Regions from separate parts of the Chryseobacterium sp. CS3K3.1 genome, predicted to be linked through region 3. Evidence: riboswitches for the same ligand, from Rfam matches in the RefSeq annotation. Region 3 holds a riboswitch; each other region holds the start of a gene.
The links. A riboswitch is a leader RNA that binds a small molecule or an ion and turns the genes downstream of it on or off. The one in region 3 is predicted to bind cobalamin.

Region 1 (3,281 bases), on a different contig from region 3:
TGAAAATATTATTCATCTCAAGGCTTACTTTAAACTGATGATTCGCCCAGTTGAATTTTTTCTGAACAGAGAGATCGTGAGTATACCAGGGCTGTACATAATTGTATTGAATATTGTCCTGATTCACATCATATCTTTCTCCTACATACATCGCACTGTAATTGAAACTCCAGTCTTTATAATCCGCCATCAGACTGAAAGATCCACTGTGCCATGGTGTATAAGGAATCTGATTGCGGTAAAAAGTATCTTCAGGATCACTCATGTCTCTTGCACTTTGATAAGTGTAGGACAGCAACGGTCTAAGAGTAACTTTTCCCAATTGAAGTTCTGTCTGCACATTCACATCTGCACCAATGATTTCAACCATTCCCAGGTTCATCATCAGCCAGCGGAACATGCTTCCGTTAGGGGCCGCTACAATTTTATCCTGTACTTTGTTGTAGTAACCATCTACTTTAGCATAAAAGGTCTTAAAGAGACGGTTGGTATAATTCTTCTGATAGGTAAATCCTACATCATACTGATGGGTAAATTCAGGTTTCAGGTAAGTATTTCCGATATTGGTATAATACAGATCATTAAAGGTTGGAAGTCTGAAAATTCTTTTATAGAAAGCCCTTAGAGTAAGCTCTGGAATTTTTTCCGGCTGATAGCTCATAAAAACAGCAGGCGTCCACTCTCTGGCATCTCCCGGTCTTTTGTTTTTTCTTACTTCTTCAAAAGTAAAAGTTCCTAAAAGGCTTCCCAAAATTTTGAATCTGTTCCACTGATAGGTCGTTGCCAATGCTACCAAGGTAGTGTAACGGATAGGATAAGAAAAATTATCCAGATTGGCATCCAGATTATTGTACTGAAAATCTCCACTCAGACTGACATCCCAATTGGGAGTGATTGAGTAAATATTGGATGAGGAAAGATAAAGCTCCTGCTGGATATAAGTATTATCAGTATAAATAATAGACTGCGAACGAACCGTATCCATAAAATGGGTATAATCGTAGGCAAATTTTGCTTTCAGCTGTGTTTCAAATTTCGGGAACAGTTTTTTTCTCAGATTGGCCTGTACGAAATAATTTTCATCTGAAAGTCTGGCTCCTCTTCCACCAAAACGGCCATTCACAATGGGAGCCGGCATTCCACGATCTGAAATATAACCATACCCTCTGATATTCCAGCTTCCGTTATTTAAAGTTCCGTTGAGAGAAGTTTCAAACCGTTTTGCTTTGATATCTGAGTCCTGTCTTTTAGCGATGGTATCGTACGCCTGCTGCCCATCAGGATATTTCTTCGCGTACCGGAACCTGTAAATTCCGTCACTCTGCATAAATTCTCCGCTGAAGCTGGCAGAAACTCTGTCTGATATCTTCTGTTCCAATCGGAATGAAGGATTAAAGAGATCAATAGATGCACTTTTTGCCCTTATCACCAAATTGGTTTTTCTATTTCCTTTAAATACGGGTGTTTTAGGCTGTAAATAAATAGATCCTGAAGAACCGAAGTCTTTTGCAGGTTGAAAAATCTCACTTTTCTGTCCGTTGTACAATGATATTTCTTCCAGATCGTCTAAAGAATATCGTCCAAGATCCACCAGCCCGTTTTGGGCATTTCCTAATTGAATTCCATCATAAAACACACCTACATGCTGGCTTCCCATACTTCGGATGTTGATGGTTTTCAAACCACCCAATCCTCCATAATCTTTAATCTGAACTCCTGAAAAATACCGCAACGCATCTGCGACAGAATGACTGTTAAGCCTCTCCAGCTGCTCACCCTGCAGGATTTGTGCAGGAATAATTTCTTTAAAATTCTTTTTGTAAAGATTGATCCCTTTAATCGTCTCTTCCTGAAGACTATCTTTTTTCTTGGTTTGGGAAAACAAAAGTTGAGATGTGATCACCAATATTGTGAAAACAGCTTTTTGAATTGCAGAAGTAGTTAGTTTTGCCGCCATTAGCTCATTTAGGGTAATGAAGACGCTAATGGGTATAAGAATACAACGACAAAGCACAGCTGTCACTGCACACAATCATTGATGTCCTAAGCTTTATTCCACGAAAGCGTCAAACGATTATTGTCTGGCAGGTCTTCTGACTTACTCCATTTTTGAAATCCTTCCCATTAAAAAAACAGTGGATATATTCTTCAAAAACTTTGGTGCGGAGCTTACAGCAGCGGGTCTGTTCCGGATTTTCACCGGATTCCCTTTTAAGAGCTTTTTACGGCTCACCAAATTCCGGCAAAGATAAATAATTATTCCTAATCCCCAACTAAAATCATGATTTATAAACAATTAAAGCTCCCGAAGGAGCTTTAACATGATTTCAACAAGGGTTTCCTTTTAAATTCCAATATTCAGAAAAATACTGAATCTTGATTGAGCTTCAATATCTCCTCCCGCCAGGCGCGTGTACATGGGAAGCATGACTTCACTTCCCAGGCTCAGCTTTTTATAAGAGGCTTCAAAACCTAATTTTCCATACAAGGCACTTCCTGCAGTGTTCGGCAATGCTTCATCAAACTGTTTATTCTGAGCATAAACTTCTCCCTGAACTCCAGTTTTTACAGAGAATATAGATTTTTCATTTCCTGCAACCTGATAAAAACCTGTTGCTGCATAATTCCATTGGTTTCCAAAACGGTAATTTTTCCTGTTCTCTGTTTTAATGGTGTAATCTGTATTCACCAGTACGGCTACTTTATTTTTCTGAAACTTATAATTCAAAGCCGCCTGATAATCCCAGCTGCCAGTTCCCAGCTGAAAGCTTGGGTTGACACCGGATGCCCCTTTTTCATCAAACTTCCCGAGAGGAATTTTCACACCCAAACCTCCGCTCAGATGATGGAAATTATCTTTAGAGCTCATCAGCTGGTAAATTCCCATCAGGTTTAAATCTCCTATTCCATTGATTCTGATATCTCCCTGCATGGTTTTCTTTTCATGAAAATGGAATGGAAGGCTCGCATAAACACTCAGTTTTTTAGTCAGTGGAACTTTCCCCCAAAGTTGCAGCGTATTGAAATACTGATCCTGGGTAAGATCTTTTACAAATAAGTTCTCTTTCGCTTTATAATGCTGCGCAAAGTATTTGATCCCGATAAACTGCGGATTCAGTAAAGATTCAAAACCGGAAGATCCGTTTCCTGCTGCACAACCACAGGCATCACAATCATCATCAAAATCGAATCTGCTAAAGGTTTCGGGAGCAATATACGCACTGTCTCTAATCGTTTTCGCCTGATACTGATTAAACAGGATCAAACTTACTATCACTATA
Region 2 (3,281 bases), on a different contig from region 3:
GCCGCTCTGTTTCGGGCAGTATCAGTTTGAAATTAAAAATGTATCAAAGAACTATGATGCAGTCATTCAGACCGAAAACTGTTACGATGACCGATGTGGAGGAAAAGGAACGGTGGAACTGTTTGACCATAAAAACAGCAAAGTACAGACTTTTGTTTCTGATGATCTTGTTGTATATGCGGAACAAGGCCAAAAACCGGTTCGCGGGAAATTGATTCCGCTTTCAAAGGATCAGCGTAGTGTAATTGTAGATGATTTTAATTTTGACGGTACCGAAGATGTAGCAATAAGAAACGGAAATATGGGAAATTACAGTTCGGCTTCTTATGATGTTTATGTATTCAATGCTACAAAAATGGCATTTGTAAAAAGTGAAGAACTTACAGACCTTGGCTCAAACGGTTTTGATTTTTTTGAAACAGATGCTAAACGGAAGCGTCTTATTTCCTACGGTAAGTCCGGTTGTTGCAGGATTTTTACAACAGAATATGCCGTTATTCCGAACAAAGGACTGGATAGAGTGCTGGAAAAAGAGGAAGATATGACCAATGAGGATCAGGTAAAGGTCATAACGAAAGAAAAGATCAATAATAAATGGATTACCAGAACAAAGGTATATCCGGCAGATCAATATAACAGAAATAAAAAGTAAGATGAAAATTCAGAAAGAGATAGATTTTATTCTGGCAGTAGATGCGCTTAAAAATGTACAACGAAGAAATTATAATGCAGACGATTCCCGGAGAGAGAATACGGCTGAACATTCCTGGCAGATCATTATTCTTGCCCAGATCCTTTATCCATATGCTAAAAACCGGGCTGATATTGATTTGTTAAGGGTGATAAGAATGCTTTCCATTCATGATCTTGTGGAAATAGAAGCCGGAGACACTTTTATTTTTGATGAAAAAGCTATGGTCGGAAAGTTTGAAAGAGAGAAAGCTTCAGCCCAAAAGATCTTTGGAATTCTGGATGAGCCTTTACGTACAGAATTTTTTAACCTGTGGCTGGAGTTTGAAGAAGAGAAAACTCCGGATGCTATTTTTGCTTGTGGAATCGATAGAATTATGCCGTTTATTTTAAATTCCCATACTACAGGAAAGAGCTGGACAGAAGCCGGAGTGACGGAAAGACAGATCCGGAATATGCTTGAAAATGCAATCAGCAGAGCATCGGACGAAATGGGAGAGGCTTTTGAGCTTTTACTGAACAGAAGTCTGGAAACAGAAAAGGTATTGAAATAATGTCAATGAAAATATTTAAAGCTTCGGGCGGCCAAAGGCAGCCCGAAGCTTTATTATTTATAGTATCTGGATTGGTTTCTTGAATTCGTCGATGGCTACAAAAGTAAAATCACCTACAATAGCTTTTTCTCTTTCATAGGAGTACATCTGCTCCGTGTAAATTTCAACATTCACCTTCATACTGGTTTTTCCCACGTAGGAAACTTTCCCTATCAGTTCCACAATAGTTCCGGCAGGAATAGGTTTTTTGAAATCGATTTTATCACTGCTCACGGTTACCACTCTTTTTCTGGCAAAACGGGTTGCGGTGATAAAAGCTACTTCATCCATCAGCTGCATCGCAGTACCTCCAAAAAGGGTATCGTAATGATTGGTTGTGTTAGGGAAAACCGCTTTAAAGATTCTGGTTTCGGATGCTTCAATTCTTTCTTCTGTAGTCATATATCATTATTAATTAAAGCGAAATGAAAGGATACTAAAACAACAGAATAATGACAGGAACTTATAGAACTCCTGAAACAATCCATCAGATCAATACAACTTCAAATCGCGAAAGTTACATGTTTAAGAAAAAGGCAGGTCTCCTGACTTGTAACATCATTTATCTCCTTCCCATGCCTCGCACAGTGGATCTTTGATAAAGACTTCAGTTACTTTACAGTTGCGCGACAGTCCGTGATTTTCACACGGTTCCCTTTTAATCTGCAGTGATGCAGAACCAATTTCTGTGATGAATAAGCGTAAAACTTTTCGAATGCAAAAATAATGAATTTATTCCGGATTATGATAAATAATCTGGCTGATTACTCTTCCCTTCTTAATTGTCCAGAGTGTTGTATATCTGTTTTCTCCTGAACCATTGATCATATAAAGGAAAATATTATCATTGTCGAGAGAAGTTACCCCGATGTTCTCAAAATCCATGGTAGGCTGGAACATGTTTTTGATGGCTTCCCTTACAAAAACAGAACCTCTTCCGGGCTGCTGCACTCTGATGGATTTGATTTCGGTCATTCCTTCAGGAAGATCATTTCCAATTCCCCATGGTTTTACTTTATCAATCGTAAGAATTTTTCCATCTGCATCTTTTTCCTTTTTGCGGTATCCTGCATTAGACGGATAAATATCAATCACCACTTTGCTTCTTTGGGCAGTAGGAATCTTAGGATCAGAATTGTCTGTGAAAATAAGGGATCTTCCGTTTTTGGATCTGGATGGAGTATAGGCGGGAAGCTGGTCTACATAGGCAATACGTCCTTTATTCACCATTCCTTCTTTATCAAGAGTTTCATAACGCACAAAAGGTTTGTCGTCATCCTGTTTCTCGGGATATTTAATCCATATCCATTCCGTTTCTCCGGGAGCTGGCTTTACATAAACGAATACATCGCCTTTACGCATACGGATCTTGTCTACAATTTTTCGATAATCGTCTTTATGTACGCGTACGTTGGCATATCCTTCTTCAGCTTTTACCACTCCAAAAGGAACTTTAGTCTGCCCTTTTACAAAAGCAATAGATAAAATACTGAATGCGGATAAATAGAATGCTTTATTTATGAAAGTCATCATGAAAATTTTTTGATCCCTCAAATATATAAATTAAATGCTTTTCGGAAGATAATTATACCGTTGCAGTTCTTTTAAATCTTGTATTTGTTTCAGATAGCCTTCACACAGAAGAAATATTTGGTGTGAAATATCAAGAACTTCCTGATAATTATGATCAGAAATAATGAATCCCTTATACGCAGACTGTTCAATGATTGCAGCTTTCAATGCTGCAGAAATTTTCGGAGAAAGGCTATGGAAAGGTTCGTCCAGTAAAACAAAATCAGCTTCAGAATAAATGATCATTAAAGCTTCAATGACTCTCTGCTCACCTCTGGAAAGATTTTTAGGTTTTTCTGACAAAAAAGGACGGATCAGATCTGAAGTCAATAACAGATCTGTATTTTTCTTATTGCAAAAAAGAGGAATTAAGGTTTTAATGGTATTGTACTTCGGTAAGAAAATATCCTGTGGCAGGTAAGCAAT
Region 3 (3,281 bases):
AAAAGTACATTACAGGACAGTAAAACGAAGTTCGGTAAGTACAATGCCAAAATACAAAAATCGGGAGCAGACAGTGAATTTCCGGGAGGGTCAAAACTGGTTTTTAAAAAAGGGAAACATTATACAACATTGCTTTTCGACAGTAAGAACCTGTTAAAATCAATAGGTTTAACAACAGAACTTACGGATCCGGCTGCCAATTAAGTACTAAAAAACAAAATAATTATACTATCCGTCATTATTGACGGATTTTTTTATCCTCAGACGGCGTTAACTTTAAAAGAAATCTATATCGTCAGCCCATGGTTATTCTTTACCTCAGCCATCACAAACGTACTGTGGGTACTCCCTATGGAATCCACAGATCCAAGCTTATTGAATACAAAATCCTGATAATGTTTCATATCCCGCACCTGCACTTTCAGAAGGAAATCAAAATCTCCGGAAATATTGTAACATTCCGCAACTTCTTCAATTTCTAAAATTTCTTTTACAAAATCATACCCCACGGACCGGTCGTGGATTTTAAGTTTGATCTGGCAGAACACCGTAAATCCACGGTTCAGTTTTTCAGCATCAAGAACTGCCGCATATCTTTTAACAAAACCTTCCTGTTCAAGCCTTTTGACCCTTTCGAAAACCGGTGAAGTAGAAAGGTTCACTTCTTTAGCGAGCTCTTTAACGGTAAGTTTAGCGTTTTTCTGGAGGAGCCTGAGCAGCTGTACATCCTTATCATCGAGTTGTTCCACAGAATATTATTCTTTTAAATGATTAAAACAGTCAAATATAAAGAATTATATGCTTTTATTTTTAATTCCTGAAGTTTAATTTGCTTAATTATTTGTTTCCAGTTGTGGTTTTATTCTGTATTACTAATTTTACACAAAATTAAAAACTTTTACTGATAACCTTTGTTAAAGGTAAAAGTACAGTTCTTTACAGATACTTCATCAAACAGGAAAGGTTTTACTTAAGGTAGATTAATAGGGAATCGTGTGCAAATCACGAACTGTCGCGCAACTGTAAGTAACCCACCAAAAGTTTCTGTCCTTGCAGATCCACTGCCAAAAGCGGGAAGGATGACGGAAACTGTTACAAGTCAGGAGACCTGCCTTTACTGAATTGACAATGCTTTCGCGGGCTGAAGCTTTGGGTCATACAGATGATATATCGGATTCGGGTATTTTCTTTTTTAAAGGAAATTACGCTGTCTGCTATGTCACTATTTTCCTGAAACTTTTTCCGCAAAACATAACGAAGCATTGTAAAGGACTTCCCAATAAGTTTAATTAAAAAGTTTAAAAAAATGCAAACTCACATTCTTGGCTATCCGCGTATTGGTAGCAAAAGAGAACTCAAAAAAGCCTGCGAGCAGTACTGGTCAGGTAAAATCCTTTTGGAAGAACTTCTGAATACCGGAAGAACTCTCTGCAGTCAAAACTGGAATATTCAGAAAGAAGCAGGAATAGATCTTATCCCATGTAATGATTTTTCATATTATGATCAGGTATTGGATATGAGTCTTGTCGTAGGTGCCATTCCAACACGGTACCATGAAGTGGTGCTTAAAAAAAACAATACTGAGCTGGATCTTTATTTTGCGATGGCAAGAGGCTATCAGAAGGACGGCTTGGATATCACTGCCATGGAAATGACCAAATGGTTCGATACCAACTATCATTACATCGTTCCGGAATTTTATAAAAATCAACAGTTTAAGCTGAGCTCAGACAAAATTTTCAATGAATTTGCAGGAGCAAAACAAGCTGGAATCAATGCGAAACCGGTTATTATCGGGCTGGTTTCTTATCTGTTATTAGGAAAAGAAAAAGAAGAAGGGTTTGATAAACTGGATCTGGCCGGAAATCTTCTTCCTGTTTATATAGAGATTTTAACCAAACTTCAGGAGCAGGGTGCAGAATGGATTCAGTTTGATGAACCTTTCCTGGCATTGGATTTAACAGAGAAAGCCAAAGAAACTTACCGTTATGTGTATGCCGAAATCAGAAAACGTTTCCCGAAACTGAAATTTATTGTGGCTTCCTATTTTGACGGATTAAAAGACAATACTTCACTTGCCGTTTCACTTCCTGTCAATACATTGCATGTTGATCTGGTTAGAAATCCTGAGCAGCTGGATGATATTCTGAATGTTATTCCGGACAGTTTAAACCTTTCATTAGGACTGGTTGACGGTAGAAATATCTGGAAAAATGATTATGAAAAGTCGTTGTCTTTCATCAGTAAAGCGGTTGAAAAATTAGGATCTGAAAGAATTTTCATTGCACCATCATGCTCATTGCTTCATTCACCCTGTGACCTGGATTTTGAAACCAATCTTAACCCGGAAATTAAGAACTGGCTGGCTTTTGCTAAACAAAAAGTAAAAGAAGTAGTAACTCTTAAAGAACTGGCTTCCGGAACGGAAAATGAACAGATTTTTGAAGCATTTGAAGAAAATAAAAAAGCAATTGAGAGTAGAAGAACTTCTTCTCTTATCCATAATGATCAGGTAAAACAAAGAGCCAATGCTGTTACAGAAAAAGATGCTCAGAGAACAAACACCTTCAAAATCCGTAAAAAAGAGCAACAGGAAGTATTGCAGCTTCCTTTGTTCCCCACCACTACGATCGGATCATTCCCGCAAACCGCAGAAGTGAGAAGCTGGAGAGCCAAATTCAAAAAAGGAGAACTGACAGCAGAACAATATGATATTTTACTGAAAGAGGAAACGCAAAGAACAATCCGCTGGCAGGAAGACATCGGAATTGATGTATTGGTTCACGGAGAATTTGAGCGTAACGATATGGTGGAATACTTCGGAGAACAGCTGGAAGGATTTGTATTCACCCAAAACGGTTGGGTACAAAGCTACGGAAGCCGTTGTGTAAAACCACCTGTGATCTTCGGTGACGTTTCCCGCCCAACTCCGATGACGGTGTACTGGTCTCAATATGCCCAATCTCAGACTGAAAAATGGGTAAAAGGAATGTTAACAGGTCCGGTTACCATTTTACAGTGGTCTTTTGTACGTGATGATCAGCCTCGTTCAGAAACTTGTAAGCAGATTGCCTTGGCAATTCGTGATGAAGTGGTGGACCTGGAAAAAGCAGGAATCAGAATTATTCAGATTGATGAGCCTGCCATAAGAGAAGGTCTTCCATTAAGAAAAGCAGACTGGCAGAACTATTTGAAATGGGCCGTAGAAGCTTTCAGAATTTCAGCAAGCGGAGTAGAAGATGCTACCCAGATCCATACGCATATGTGTTATTCTGAATTTA

Region 1: it holds a riboswitch for cobalamin, as region 3 does, so the genes downstream of both, AC5YGI_RS00185 (TonB-dependent receptor plug domain-containing protein) here and metE (5-methyltetrahydropteroyltriglutamate--homocysteine S-methyltransferase) in region 3, are expected to answer to the same signal.
Region 2: it holds a riboswitch for cobalamin, as region 3 does, so the genes downstream of both, AC5YGI_RS04530 (acyl-CoA thioesterase) here and metE (5-methyltetrahydropteroyltriglutamate--homocysteine S-methyltransferase) in region 3, are expected to answer to the same signal.

The regions. Positions count from the first base shown of each region.
Region 1 is NZ_JCAKRV010000001.1:35,586-38,866, forward strand. It holds gene AC5YGI_RS00185 (TonB-dependent receptor plug domain-containing protein) at 1-1,957, opposite strand, end outside; cobalamin riboswitch at 2,067-2,252, opposite strand; gene AC5YGI_RS00190 (transporter) at 2,345-3,281, opposite strand, start outside.
Region 2 is NZ_JCAKRV010000003.1:122,548-125,828, reverse strand. It holds gene AC5YGI_RS04540 (XAC2610-related protein) at 1-652, shown strand, start outside; gene AC5YGI_RS04535 (HD domain-containing protein) at 654-1,244, shown strand; gene AC5YGI_RS04530 (acyl-CoA thioesterase) at 1,302-1,685, opposite strand; cobalamin riboswitch at 1,802-1,982, opposite strand; gene AC5YGI_RS04525 (hypothetical protein) at 2,016-2,816, opposite strand; gene AC5YGI_RS04520 (ATP-binding cassette domain-containing protein) at 2,847-3,281, opposite strand, start outside.
Region 3 is NZ_JCAKRV010000023.1:36,215-39,495, reverse strand. It holds gene AC5YGI_RS18920 (hypothetical protein) at 1-204, shown strand, start outside; gene AC5YGI_RS18915 (Lrp/AsnC family transcriptional regulator) at 288-749, opposite strand; cobalamin riboswitch at 945-1,130, shown strand; gene metE (5-methyltetrahydropteroyltriglutamate--homocysteine S-methyltransferase) at 1,307-3,281, shown strand, end outside.